DNA from 3 places in the Aeribacillus composti genome. Region 1 is predicted to be linked to each of the others. Evidence: riboswitches for the same ligand, from Rfam matches in the RefSeq annotation. Region 1 holds a riboswitch; each other region holds the start of a gene.
The links. A riboswitch is a leader RNA that binds a small molecule or an ion and turns the genes downstream of it on or off. The one in region 1 is predicted to bind S-adenosylmethionine.

Region 1 (4,114 bases):
CGGAAAGTGTTGTTTTGCCTGTTCCCGATAAACCGAAAAAGAGCGCGACATCGCCTTCTTGACCGACATTGGCGGAGCAGTGCATTGAAAATATATCTCTTTCTGGAAGCAGGAAGTTCATGACGGAAAAGATAGACTTTTTCATCTCGCCTGCATATTCAGTTCCGCCGATCAGGATTATTCTCTTTTCAAAAGAAATAATGATAAATGCTTCTGAGTTCGTTCCATCCACAGCTGGATCTGCTTTAAAGGAAGGAGCGGAAACAATCGTAAACGGATTTTTATGCTCCTTTAAATCGTCTTGGCTTTTCGGACGGATAAACAGTTGGCGAGCAAATAAATTTTGCCACGCCAATTCATTGACCACTTGAATTGGAAGACGATATTTTTTGTCAGCTCCGGCAAATCCGTTAAAAACATAAATTTCATCTCTATTTTTTAAATATTGTATGACTTTTAAGTACAGTTTTTCAAAAACTTCTGATGAAATTGGCTTGTTGACGGGTCCCCAATCAATTAAATGCTTGACAGAATCTTCTTCAACGATGAATTTATCTTCTGGTGACCGGCCGGTATATTTGCCTGTTGTAACCGAAACTGCACCTGTATTTGTTAAAAAACCTTCTTTCCTAGCTAAAACTTTTTCTACAAGTCGTGCGACTGGTAAATTATGATATGCATTTGGTCCGCTGATCAACGAAGCTAATTCATTTGATACATCTACAATATTCATATACATACCATCCTTTTTTTGCATATTTGAAATGGTTTTATAGAAATAGTATAACACATTCGCAAAAATAATCCATCCTATTTATCGATTTCTGAAAATAATGTTTTTACTATATATTTTGCCTTCATTTTTGGGCATCATACGAATCATGATTGATCAGCTGATACTGAAATAATGGATATCAGATGATTTGGAAAATTACAGAGAAGCTTTATTTATTGTTGACAAGTACTTTTTTGCTCCTGTATGATATACATTTGAACGGATACTCTTATCCCGAGTTGGCGGAGGGACAGGCCCTATGAAGCCCAGCAACCGGCTCGTTGAAAGAAGACAGTAGAATATGGCTTTCAAAATCCCAGTATTCTATGGACATACAACATGATGCGAAAGAATTCCATATTCATAGACGAGCAATGGTGCTAACCTGATGCAAGGTTATATCCTTGAACGATAAGAGTGAAAGGCAATGAAGTTTATAACAACCTTTCCTCTGGCAGGGAAGGTTTTTTCTATGTATAAGAGAAATCTCGTTTAGCCAAGTTTTTCTTATCGTACGAAATATTTTGATATGTTTACAATAGTGGTGAGGGAATGAGTTCCGTGTCAATGACAAGGAGTGTAGCACTCCATAAACATCATTTTAAGTTTGAGGAGGAAGCAGTAAATGACAAAAAAGCGCCGTCTGTTTACATCTGAATCCGTAACGGAAGGGCATCCGGACAAAATTTGCGACCAAATTTCAGATGCGATTTTAGATGCCATTTTAGAAAAAGATCCGAACGCACGTGTAGCTTGCGAAACATCTGTCACCACCGGACTTGTATTAGTCAGTGGAGAAATTACGACAAGCACGTATGTGGATATACCAAAAATTGTGCGAGAAACGGTCAAAGAGATCGGCTATACGAGAGCTAAATACGGTTTTGATGCTGAAACTTGTGCTGTTTTAACATCAATTGATGAGCAATCACCCGATATTGCTGCAGGGGTGGATAAAGCTTTAGAAGCGAGAGAAGGACAAATGACTGATGAAGAAATTGAAGCGATTGGCGCTGGAGATCAAGGGTTAATGTTCGGTTTTGCATGCAATGAAACGAAGGAATTAATGCCTCTCCCGATTTCCATTGCCCATAAGCTTTCACGCCGGCTTACAGAAGTTAGAAAAAGCGAAGAAATTCCTTATTTGCGTCCGGACGGAAAGACGCAAGTTACGGTAGAATATGATGAAAATGAACAGCCGGTTAGAATTGACACAATTGTCATATCGACTCAACACCATCCGGAGGCAACTTTAGAACAAATTAAGCAGGATATTAAAGAAAAAGTAATTGATCCGGTTGCTCCAAAAGAACTGATCGATGAAGAAACAAAATATTTCATCAACCCTACCGGACGTTTCGTTATTGGCGGACCACAAGGAGATGCAGGATTAACGGGACGAAAAATCATTGTCGATACTTACGGAGGCTATGCGCGCCATGGCGGAGGAGCTTTCTCAGGAAAAGATCCGACGAAGGTAGACCGATCTGCAGCTTATGCGGCTCGTTATGTAGCGAAAAATATTGTCGCAGCCGGACTTGCAGACAAATGTGAGGTTCAGCTGGCCTATGCAATTGGTGTAGCGAAACCTGTCTCTATTTCTGTTGATACGTTCGGTACTGGCAAAGTAAGTGAAGATGTTTTAGTTGAATTAATTCGCAATAACTTTGATTTGCGCCCAGCTGGCATTATAAAAATGCTTGACTTGCGCCGCCCGATTTACAAACAGACAGCTGCTTACGGTCATTTCGGACGAAACGATCTAGATTTGCCATGGGAACGCACAGATAAAGCGGAAGCTTTGCGCGAACAAGCTCATCAATATTTGTAAAATAAAAAGGTGTCCAATGCGATGCATGCATTAGACACCTTTTTGCTTTTATGGTCCGAATGCGACAAAACAGATGGTGCCTGCTGAAGCTCCTAGAACTATTCCCGCCAGCACATCTGAAGGGTAGTGTAGGCCAAGAAAAATTCTTGATAGTGCCACACTGAATGCGAGAGGAAGCAAAATCCATGTTAAGGCTGGAAAAAAGAGCAAAAATGGTGTTGCCACTGAAAATACAGCTGTCGTATGTCCAGAAGGAAATGAATGGTCAGTTAACGGATTTTCTAACACTTTTGTTTCAAATAATGTAAGATAAGGCCGTCTGCGTGGATAAATTCTTTTCACAATGAAAACCGGAATATGACTGAAAAAAAGTGCAGCTGAACTTGCCAAGGCAACAGTTTTTACAGGTTCATTAAAAAATAACATCAGCATTAAACATGTTGCAATTGAAAAAACAGCCCCTCCTAAATGAGTAATATACCGAAAATAAACATTCAGTCCTTTTCGTTCAAAATGCGAATTAATCAGTTTGAACAACTTGCACTCAAATTGGTAAAGCTGATTCAGCAGTCTGCCCATGTTAAAGTTCCTCTTTTCAAAAAGCAAAAATTCTTAAAAAAATTTTCTCTCATATTTATGTAAACTTCAACAAATCTAATAAAAATTTTACAAAATTTTAAAAATACATGAAGCTGCCCGGTAAAGAATGACATTTGAAAGAGAAAGTTTTAAAATGTTTTTATAAGCAATTTATATGTTGTTCATACGAGCAATATTTTTATAATATTGAGCTTTTTCGATATACTCGCGACGGATGCGTTCCATATCTTGAAGATCTTCTTCTGTTAATTCTCTAATCACTTTGGCGGGTCTTCCGAATGCTAAAGTTTTCTCAGGTATCTTTTTGCCTGGCGGGACAAGACTGCCTGCACCGATAAAAGCGCCTTTTCCGATTTCTGCTCCATCCAGAATAATCGAACCCATTCCAATTAGAGCTCCTTTCCGCACAATCGCACTATGGAGCAGAACTTGATGGCCGACGGTTACATCATCTTCAATAATTAACGGTTTATTTGGGCTCTGGTGCAGACAGCATTGGTCTTGAATATTGACCCGATTTCCAATAATAGTTGGGGCAACGTCACCGCGAATAACCGTCTGAAACCAAATGCTTGATTCATCTCCTATTTGAACATCGCCGGTGATTGTGACAAAATCAGCTATATAAGCCGAATCGCTAATTATAGGTTTTTTGTCTTTATATGGATAAATAACCATGGGAACCATCCTTTTCTTTTTTTCATATTATAACAAATTTTCCGTCATGTTCGGAAAGGAGTTAACTTATGTGGAAATGGGTAAGTTCTAGTCCTAAAGCTGCGATTGTCATCATTCATGGAGCTTTAGAACATCATGGACGTTACAAATGGCTGATAAAAAAGTGGCAAACAAACGGGTACCATGTTGTCATGGGGGATTTGCCAGGACAAGGAAATTCATCCTCCAGA
Region 2 (4,114 bases), 170 kb from region 1:
CGGATTGATCCAGCCGCACATGAAGTGTTTTTAACCCTCTTAATACAAGCCAGCAATCATGCGGGCCGAGAACAGCGCCGAAGGCATTTTGAAGTTTGTAAAGCTCTTCGCCAAGCTTTTCATCTTTCACAACTGCCAGTCCTGCCAAACAGTCGCTATGACCTGCCAAAAATTTTGTTGCACTATGTAAAACAATATCGGCCCCTAAATCGAGAGGCCTTTGCAAAGCCGGAGTCATAAATGTATTATCAACAAATGTTAAACAGCCGTTTTCTTTTGCAAGCTGTACAATTGCTCGAATGTCCGTCACTTTTAACAGCGGATTCGAGGGCGTTTCAATGTAAATCACTTTTGTGTTCGGACGTATATTTGCTTTTACGGCATCAAGGTCCGTCATATCGACAAACGTATATTCAATGCCAAAGCGCGATAAAACATCGGCAACGATCCGGTATGTTCCGCCGTACACATCTTCAGTGACCAAAACATGATCACCGGAAGAAAGTAAAAGAAAAGCTGTTGATATAGCGGCCATCCCAGAAGCAAACGCAAAGCCTCTCACTCCGCCTTCCAGTTCGGCAATCGCCTCTTCCAACGCTTTTCGTGTTGGATTTCCTGAACGGCTGTAGTCAAATTCAGGAGATTCATCCAATGTTTGCTGATGAAACGTTGACGCTTGCTGAATCGCCACGCTGACAGCACCAGTTGTCGGGTCAACCTTATGTTTATTATGAATCAATTTTGTTTGAAAGCTCCATTGGTCATGCATTTAGTAAATCCCCTTTCGCAGCTGCTTGCAATGCCTGCTTGAGATCTTCCTTCAAATCCTCCACGCTTTCAATCCCTACAGAAAAACGGAGAAGCCGGTTACATACACCGTTTTGAATTCGGATTTCTTCCGGAATGTCCGCATGTGTTTGGGTAGCTGGATACGTTATAAAGCTTTCTACCCCTCCAAGGCTTTCCGCAAAACAGATTAATTTCAGATTCTGCAAAAACGGGTTGACCCATTCTTCTTTTTTCACACGGAAGGAAAGCATTCCGCCTCTGCCAGGATATAATACATCATCAATTTCAGGAAGCTCTTTTAAATATGCCGCCAGCTCCCTTGCATTTTCCTGATGTTTGGCCATTCTCAATGATAAAGTTTTCATTCCTCTAAGCAGCAGCCACGAATCAAAAGGAGATAATACCGCACCAATTGCATTTTGATGCATGGCTAATTTTTCGCAAATTTCTTTCCCTTTTGCACAGACCAGGCCGGCAAGGACATCGTTGTGACCGCCTAAATATTTCGTTGCGCTGTGAATCACGATATGCGCTCCTTCTTCAATCGGACGCTGCAAAACAGGTGTGTAGAACGTATTGTCAACGATCAGCAGCAAATTGTGCTTCCGGGCCAATTCCGCCAACGAGGAAATCGATGTTTCCTGCATAAGCGGATTAGTGGGCGTTTCTAGAAAAATCGCTTTAGTATTTTCGTTTATTAATGATTCCGTATATTCGCGAGACGTAAAATCGTCATAGTGGAAGGAAAGACCGTATTTGCGCCACTCTTCTTCAAACAAGCGGTATGTCCCGCCATATAAATCTTTTGAAACGATCAGTTCATCTCCACTTTTAAATAAAGCCATAATCGTCTGAATCGCTGCCATTCCGGAAGAAAATGCAAATCCTTGATCGGCTCCCTCCAATTTGGCTATGGCGTCCTCGACAAGCTCTCTCGTTGGATTTTTTGTCCGAGTGTAATCATAGCCTGTTGATTCACCTATTCCTTTATGCCGGTAGGCTGTGGACAAATAAATGGGGGCGCTTACTGTTCCTGTAAGAGCTTCACTTCGATTTCCTAATTGGGCCAAAACTGTTTCAATATTCATCTTTGACTTTCCTCCTTTTTTAGTTAGTAAAAATGTGCTGCTTTCATTGCCTGTAGAGGAGGCTTTAAAAATAAAACGCCCTCTTCATAAGAAGAAGGCGTTTATTGTTTGGCTCCTTCTTATCTTCCAAGCATATCTTACGGCAAAATGCTTGCTGGATTTAGCACCTTGGTACAAAGGTTATCATGCCGCCGTCCTTGTACCGGTTGCTGAGACTTCTTCGGGCCAGTTCCCTCCGCCTCTCTCGATAAGAATTCCGATATGAACTTTTGATAGGTATAACTTTACCTCAGTTTTAAAAAAAATTCAAGACGTTTCCTGCCAACAATTCCGATAACTTTGATTTATTTTCAGTAAAACTAAAGAAAAATAAGAACATTCTTTAAATAATCCGTCGATTCTTGAAATGTTTTTTTGCGAAAGCCAAAAGGGAAATTTTTTTGTATGGATCACCTTTGATCCTCCATCATTTCAATGAAAGTGGTTTTATTTTCCCCTGAGGCTTCCCAAATTTTAATAGATTTTAAAATATAAATATCCAATTCGGAAGCTGTCGTATTTGGAGAAAAATTGTGAACGAGGTGATCTTCTTTAGAGGAATTGGAAAATTTTAAGAGTATTTAATAAACAGTGAATGAAACAATTGAATTGGCAAACTAATCGTTTGATAAATTTTTCTCCAACTTCTGTCAAACGAACCCGTACTCCATAAAGCAGCTGAACAGAAAACGAAGATGCGATATTTGTTTTGCAGGTGAAGCTGGGAAGCAAAAAAGATGAACATAAACGTGCCGTTGGAAAATATGCTGAACATTCTTTACTGATGCGCCTTCTCTTTTTTATCAATATTATGGAAAGGAAAGACTGTTTATGATGCTGTATATGATCGACAGCATACGAACCAATAATTTTCATGACGAGCAAATGATGGGGCAAATCAAAATTATGTGAGAAAACGCTTTCTAAAAACTGGAACATCATCAAAACAATGTGTACGGAATTTATTATGATTATGAAAGCGACTACAGAGGAGATTATTTATTAAGCATTGCAATTGAAGAAAATAATGGGGAAGCTTTTAATTGAAATCCCGAGGAACATGAAAATAAAGTTTTTCAAGTAGATAAAACGGACGAACAAGGCATTTTTAAAACTTGGAGTAAGATTTGGAAGCAAGAAGAAACTGGTTTATTAGAGCGGGCTTACACATATGATTTTGAAAAATACGGCCCAAATGGAGAAATTGAAATTCATATAGGGGCTGTCTAATAAGTCGATTTTCCGGCTTATTAGACAGCCCCTTTAATGTTTTAGAAACGTTGATATATCAATATTTATGATCTTTCGTTTTCAATGGATTTTGACTTTCTGGACAGCTCCAAACAATGTGAAAAAACGGGAGCTTATTCGAGCGATTTGAATAAAAAGCTCTCACAACAACAGAATCCCAATATACAGGCATAGTCATAAACAACTTTTGGGATAAGCCCTGTTTTAACAACTGCTTCATCTTGAATTTACATCAACAAAATAACCCCCCTATCCAGAAGCCGCATAATATCAAAAAGCTTCTGTATAGGGGGTTTATTACTTAATTCAAAAAGCTTGTATCTACAAGACCTTTAAGATCCGGTTTTTCTTTTAAAAATTTCAAGTCATAAGAAGAGTTAGAAAAGTCTTGAAGAACTTTTTCATCCACTTCGGTTGTATAGCGGACACGTTCCCAAGCGCTGTCGATAATTTCTGGGTCAAGCTCTTGATTTGTTATTTCTTTAATCGATTGAATGGCAATATCGCGTGCTTCCTCTTTGTTTTTATTGATGAAGTCGACTGCTTTTTTGTGGGCTTTGACAATATTTTGAACTAAATCTTTATTTTCTTTAATAAATTTGTTGCTCGTCACTAAAACAGTGTTCGGAAGCGTTGTGCCATAGGCGATATCTTTCGTATCGACAATCACTTTCGCCCCGTCTTTTATTAATAATGAAGCCCAAGGCTCAGGCACAGCGGCTAAATCCACTTTTCCCGATTCAAAGAAAGCTTGATATTGTGCCGGGTTTCCAGTTGTATGCTTTAATGTGCCGCCGATTCTTGATGAAGCAATGTCGTAATCTTGCAAGTACGTTTCAAATTGGACATCGTGAGTGCAGCCGACACCAGGAGTAATGAATGTTTTATTATGAATATCATCTAAGCTTTCGATTCCGCTTTTTTTGCTTGCTACGACGACAGTACCC
Region 3 (4,114 bases), 100 kb from region 1:
AAAATTTTTTTCTCCAGCTGTTCCTTTATGTTATACATGGGAAATCTTCCTTTCTCGTTTTGCCTTTTCTTTTTCATGAATGTATTCCGTCAGCTCGACTGTCATCTCATAATGCAAAAACGGAGTGATTAAGTAAATGCCGTTAAACAGGTCAAATGCTGCGTCAATAAGCGATTTTGCAATGGCAAGTCCTTCTCGTTTTCCCTTTTCTTTATCATTGCCTGCTTTTTGCATCTGTTCGCGAATCGAATCAGACAATTTAATGCCTGGCACTTCGTTATGAATAAATTCAGCATTGCGGCTGCTTATTAACGGCATAATCCCGAGATATATCGGAACATTCAGATGTTTTGTTGCTTCATATACTTCTTCGATCAGCTTCTCCGAGTAGAGCGGCTGCGTAATAAAATAATCGGCTCCACAGCTGATTTTTTTCTCAAGCCTCTGAACTGCGCGATCAAGATGTCTTACGTTCGGATTGAAGGCGGCGGCTACAGTAAAGTTTGTTTTTTGACCAAGTGATTTTCCGGAGTATGACAAACCTTCATTAAATTGCTTAATTAAGCTGATTAAATCAAACGATGATAAATCATAGACAGAGGTTGCACCCGGAAAATCACCGATTTTGGACGGGTCGCCGGTGACCGCTAAAATATCGTGCAGGCCAAGCGTATGCAGCCCCATTAAATGGGATTGAATGCCGATTAAATTTCTGTCACGACATGTTAAATGAACGAGCGGGCGAAGCTGGAAACGGCTTTTCACAATATTTGCGCAAGCAACATTGCTGATTCTTGGTGTAGCAAGGGAATTATCCGCAAGCGTAATTGCATCAATCCCCGCTTTTTTCAACGCTTTTGCTCCTGTTAAAAATTTTTCCAAGCCGAGCGTTTTCGGCGGGTCCAATTCTACAATCACTGAGCGTCTGTTTTTTGCAATATCTGGGAGAGGAGTTTCTTGACTTTCTTTCATAGGTAAAACATGAATTGGAACATTTCGTTCTTTTACTTCTTTCTCTGTGACAGGAGGGAGGTTTGATACAGCTTCAGCCATTGCCCGAATATGTTTCGGCGCGGTTCCGCAGCATCCGCCGAGAAGCCGGACACCTTGTTTTCGGAATTGAAGAGCCGCTTCATAAAAATAGTGTTCATCTGATTCATAAACTAATCTTCCGTTTTCATACCTTGGCAGGCTGCCGTTTGGAAAAGCGGATAAAAAGGCATGTTCAAACAGCGGCACTTCTTCCAGAGATTGCAGCATATGATAAGGGCCTAAACGGCAATTGAGGCCGACAATATCTGCACCAAGTTCTTCAAGCATTTTCAAACCGTCTGCCAATCTTGTTCCATTTTGAAAGACGCCTTGTTCGTGCAAAGAAACATTTGTGATAATGGGCAAATCCGTTTCTTTTCTAGCTATTTGCAAAACGGTTTTCAGTTCTTCCAAGTCGTAATAGGTTTCTAAAATAATGCCATCTACGTTTTCGGATAAAAGGACATGAAGCTGCTCACGAAAATTTTCGGCAATGTCAGATAGCGTGAAGGCGCTTTTTTGAAACGAACGGATGCCGCCGATTGTTCCGATGACATACCCTTTGTTTTCCGCTTTTTGTAACGCCCTCTTTGCAAGTTCAACCCCTTTTTGGTTGATGATCTTTATATCATCTTCCAGCCCATATCTGGCAAGCTTTATGCGATTGGCGCCGTATGTATTTGTTTGAATAACAGTTGCGCCTGCGTCTAAATAGGCTGAATGAATCCGTTCTATTTCTTCCGGTTTTGAAACGTTTAGCTCATCAAAGCATCTGTCTATTCCGAATGAGTATAGTAGAGTCCCCATTGCTCCGTCGGCAATTAATATATGATTCTGTAAATCTTGTAAAAGCCCCATAAAAAGTCCTCCAATCAAATGAAATAGGCGCCTGCAAGGAGGCGAACACCTATATAAAAAAGAAAAGCCTTCTAAGAAGAAGACTTTTTCTTGAACATTTTCCCCTTCTTCTTATCTTCCGAGCGCAAATTTACGCATCGCTGGATTTAGCACCTTGGTACCCAAAGTTTTTGGGTAATCCGGTTGCTGAAGGTTCATCGGGCCAGTCCCTCCGCTTCTCTTGATAAGAACGCTTTACCGTATGAAATTTTAAAACAACGGATTAATCCTAATTTAACGAATTTTATCAAAATAATCAATATAAAATTTCAATTTTGTGAACAGGGCAAAGCTAGCGAAAATTAATAAATTGTACGTCGATCGGCAAGTCGGCGCTTTTCACAGCTGCAATCACTTTTTGCAAATCGTCCTTGCTTTTGCCGCTTACCCGGACTTGGTCGTCTTGAATTTGGCTTTTTACTTTTAGCCCGGTATTTTTGATCAGCGCATTGATCTTTTTCCCGTTTTCTTTGTCAATTCCGTTGACAAGTTTGGCTCTTTGTCTGACAGTGCCTCCTGAAGCCTTTTCGATTTTCCCGTACTGAATATTCTTGGTTGCGACACCGCGTTTAATCATTTTGCTTACTAATACATCTTTTAGTTGATTCAGCTTATATTCATCGTCAGAGATTAGCACAAGCTCATCTTTTTCTAGGGATATATCGCTTTTAGATCCTTTGAAATCATATCTGTTTACAATTTCTTTTTTCGCCATTTGAATGGAATTGTTCACTTCGGCAATATCCACTTTTGAGACGATGTCAAATGAATTCTCCTTAGCCAACTTTTTACCTCCAATAACGTTATTTACATTCATTATAGTGAATGTCGTTCAGTTGAACAACTCTTTTAGGGGTTCCTCGCAAATTAAATGAAAAAACCGTTACTTAAAGCAACGGCAAGGAAATTAATATCTGCTTAAATGCAATTAAGCTAAAGATGTCGCTTTAGAACATTTAGGGGAAAGAAAGTCTTGTAAGTTTTTTACTGCTTCGAGCGAATCTTCTCCTTCAGCGCTGATGACTACATGACCTTCTAAAAAGGCGGAAAAACCGAGCATGCTTAAAACGCTTTTCGCATTTAATTGGAGCTTTTTTGTTTGGAATAAAATGTAGCTGTTAAATTTAATCGCTTCATGGACAAGGGAAATGACATATTCCGGCTCCATCTCTTTTGTAAGATACACGGAAATTTCATGTTTCTTCATTGTGCCACCTCTTGTATACTTATTTTACAATATCTTACATTAATAAAGGATAGATTCCCACATGTTTGTCATTTCCTCTTACATATAAAAAAATGACCTCCGCTTTCGAATATGGAAACGTTCTGGATTTCTCTGTTTTTTAATGAAATGAATGGTCTAATCAAATTGAAAGTTATTGCCCCGCCCCATGTTTTATTAGACAAAAATGAAAACAAAAGCTAGAGAAAAGATGCATACTGTAAGATAAGAAAGCGTCTTTTTCTTTCAGAACGTCCGGATAGAAGAGGTGGAAGACTCGCCTTTAGAGATATTTCAAAAAAAGAAAAAGCCCGACAGGCGGGCATTATAAATGATCCGTTTTCTTTGAGTATTGCCGTTTTCCAAGCTCTCGATTTTTTTCCTTCAATAGATTTTTTTCGTGTCGTTTTGCATTGTTGTCTACAGCTTTTTTATCATTATCGCTTGTTTTGGACATTCAGGAAGCTCCTTTCAATACTGTTATATACTTATGATTTCCATGAAGCTTCTTGAATATGTTTATTTAGAAAAAATACAGCAAGGGTGCCGGGGCCAGAGTGTGCACCAATGACAGCACCGATCGTATGGATGATAATTTCTTTTGGATGAAACGTTTCTTCAATTAATTGTTTTAATTCGAGAGCTGCTTCTTCATCATCACCATGGCTGATGGCGATTGTCTGTTCACTCAATCCGTCTCCACGCTCTTCCATCAGCTCAAGAATTCTCCGGTAAAGCTTCTTTTTCCCGCGGATTTTTTCCAGCGGGATCAGCTTTCCTTCTTCGACATGCAAAAGCGGCTTGATATTAAGCAGTCCGCCAACAAACGCAGATGTTTTGCTGATTCTCCCGCCGCGAGCCAAATATTCCAGGCGATCAACTGTAAAAATGTGCTCCATATGACTGCAATACTCTTTTACTGCATTTGCCATTTGTTCTAAATCAAGTCCTTGTTTTGCT

Region 2: linked by a shared signal. The riboswitch ahead of RI196_RS05660 (methionine biosynthesis PLP-dependent protein) and the one ahead of metK (methionine adenosyltransferase) in region 1 are both predicted to bind S-adenosylmethionine.
Region 3: linked by a shared signal. The riboswitch ahead of RI196_RS05310 (bifunctional homocysteine S-methyltransferase/methylenetetrahydrofolate reductase) and the one ahead of metK (methionine adenosyltransferase) in region 1 are both predicted to bind S-adenosylmethionine.

Annotation. Positions count from the first base shown of each region.
Region 1 is NZ_CP134501.1:951,093-955,206, forward strand. It holds gene pckA (phosphoenolpyruvate carboxykinase (ATP)) at 1-733, opposite strand, end outside; SAM riboswitch class I at 1,002-1,193, shown strand; gene metK (methionine adenosyltransferase) at 1,401-2,606, shown strand; gene RI196_RS04855 (phosphatase PAP2 family protein) at 2,655-3,185, opposite strand; gene RI196_RS04860 (gamma carbonic anhydrase) at 3,357-3,884, opposite strand; gene RI196_RS04865 (alpha/beta hydrolase) at 3,953-4,114, shown strand, end outside.
Region 2 is NZ_CP134501.1:1,117,947-1,122,060, reverse strand. It holds gene metC (cystathionine beta-lyase) at 1-769, opposite strand, end outside; gene RI196_RS05660 (methionine biosynthesis PLP-dependent protein) at 762-1,877, opposite strand; SAM riboswitch class I at 1,994-2,131, opposite strand; gene RI196_RS05655 (aliphatic sulfonate ABC transporter substrate-binding protein) at 3,469-4,114, opposite strand, start outside.
Region 3 is NZ_CP134501.1:1,052,563-1,056,676, forward strand. It holds gene metH (methionine synthase) at 1-38, opposite strand, end outside; gene RI196_RS05310 (bifunctional homocysteine S-methyltransferase/methylenetetrahydrofolate reductase) at 31-1,890, opposite strand; SAM riboswitch class I at 1,999-2,120, opposite strand; gene RI196_RS05315 (YajQ family cyclic di-GMP-binding protein) at 2,222-2,713, opposite strand; gene RI196_RS05320 (HPr family phosphocarrier protein) at 2,858-3,136, opposite strand; gene RI196_RS05325 (DUF3941 domain-containing protein) at 3,480-3,611, opposite strand; gene fakB (fatty acid kinase binding subunit FakB) at 3,643-4,114, opposite strand, start outside.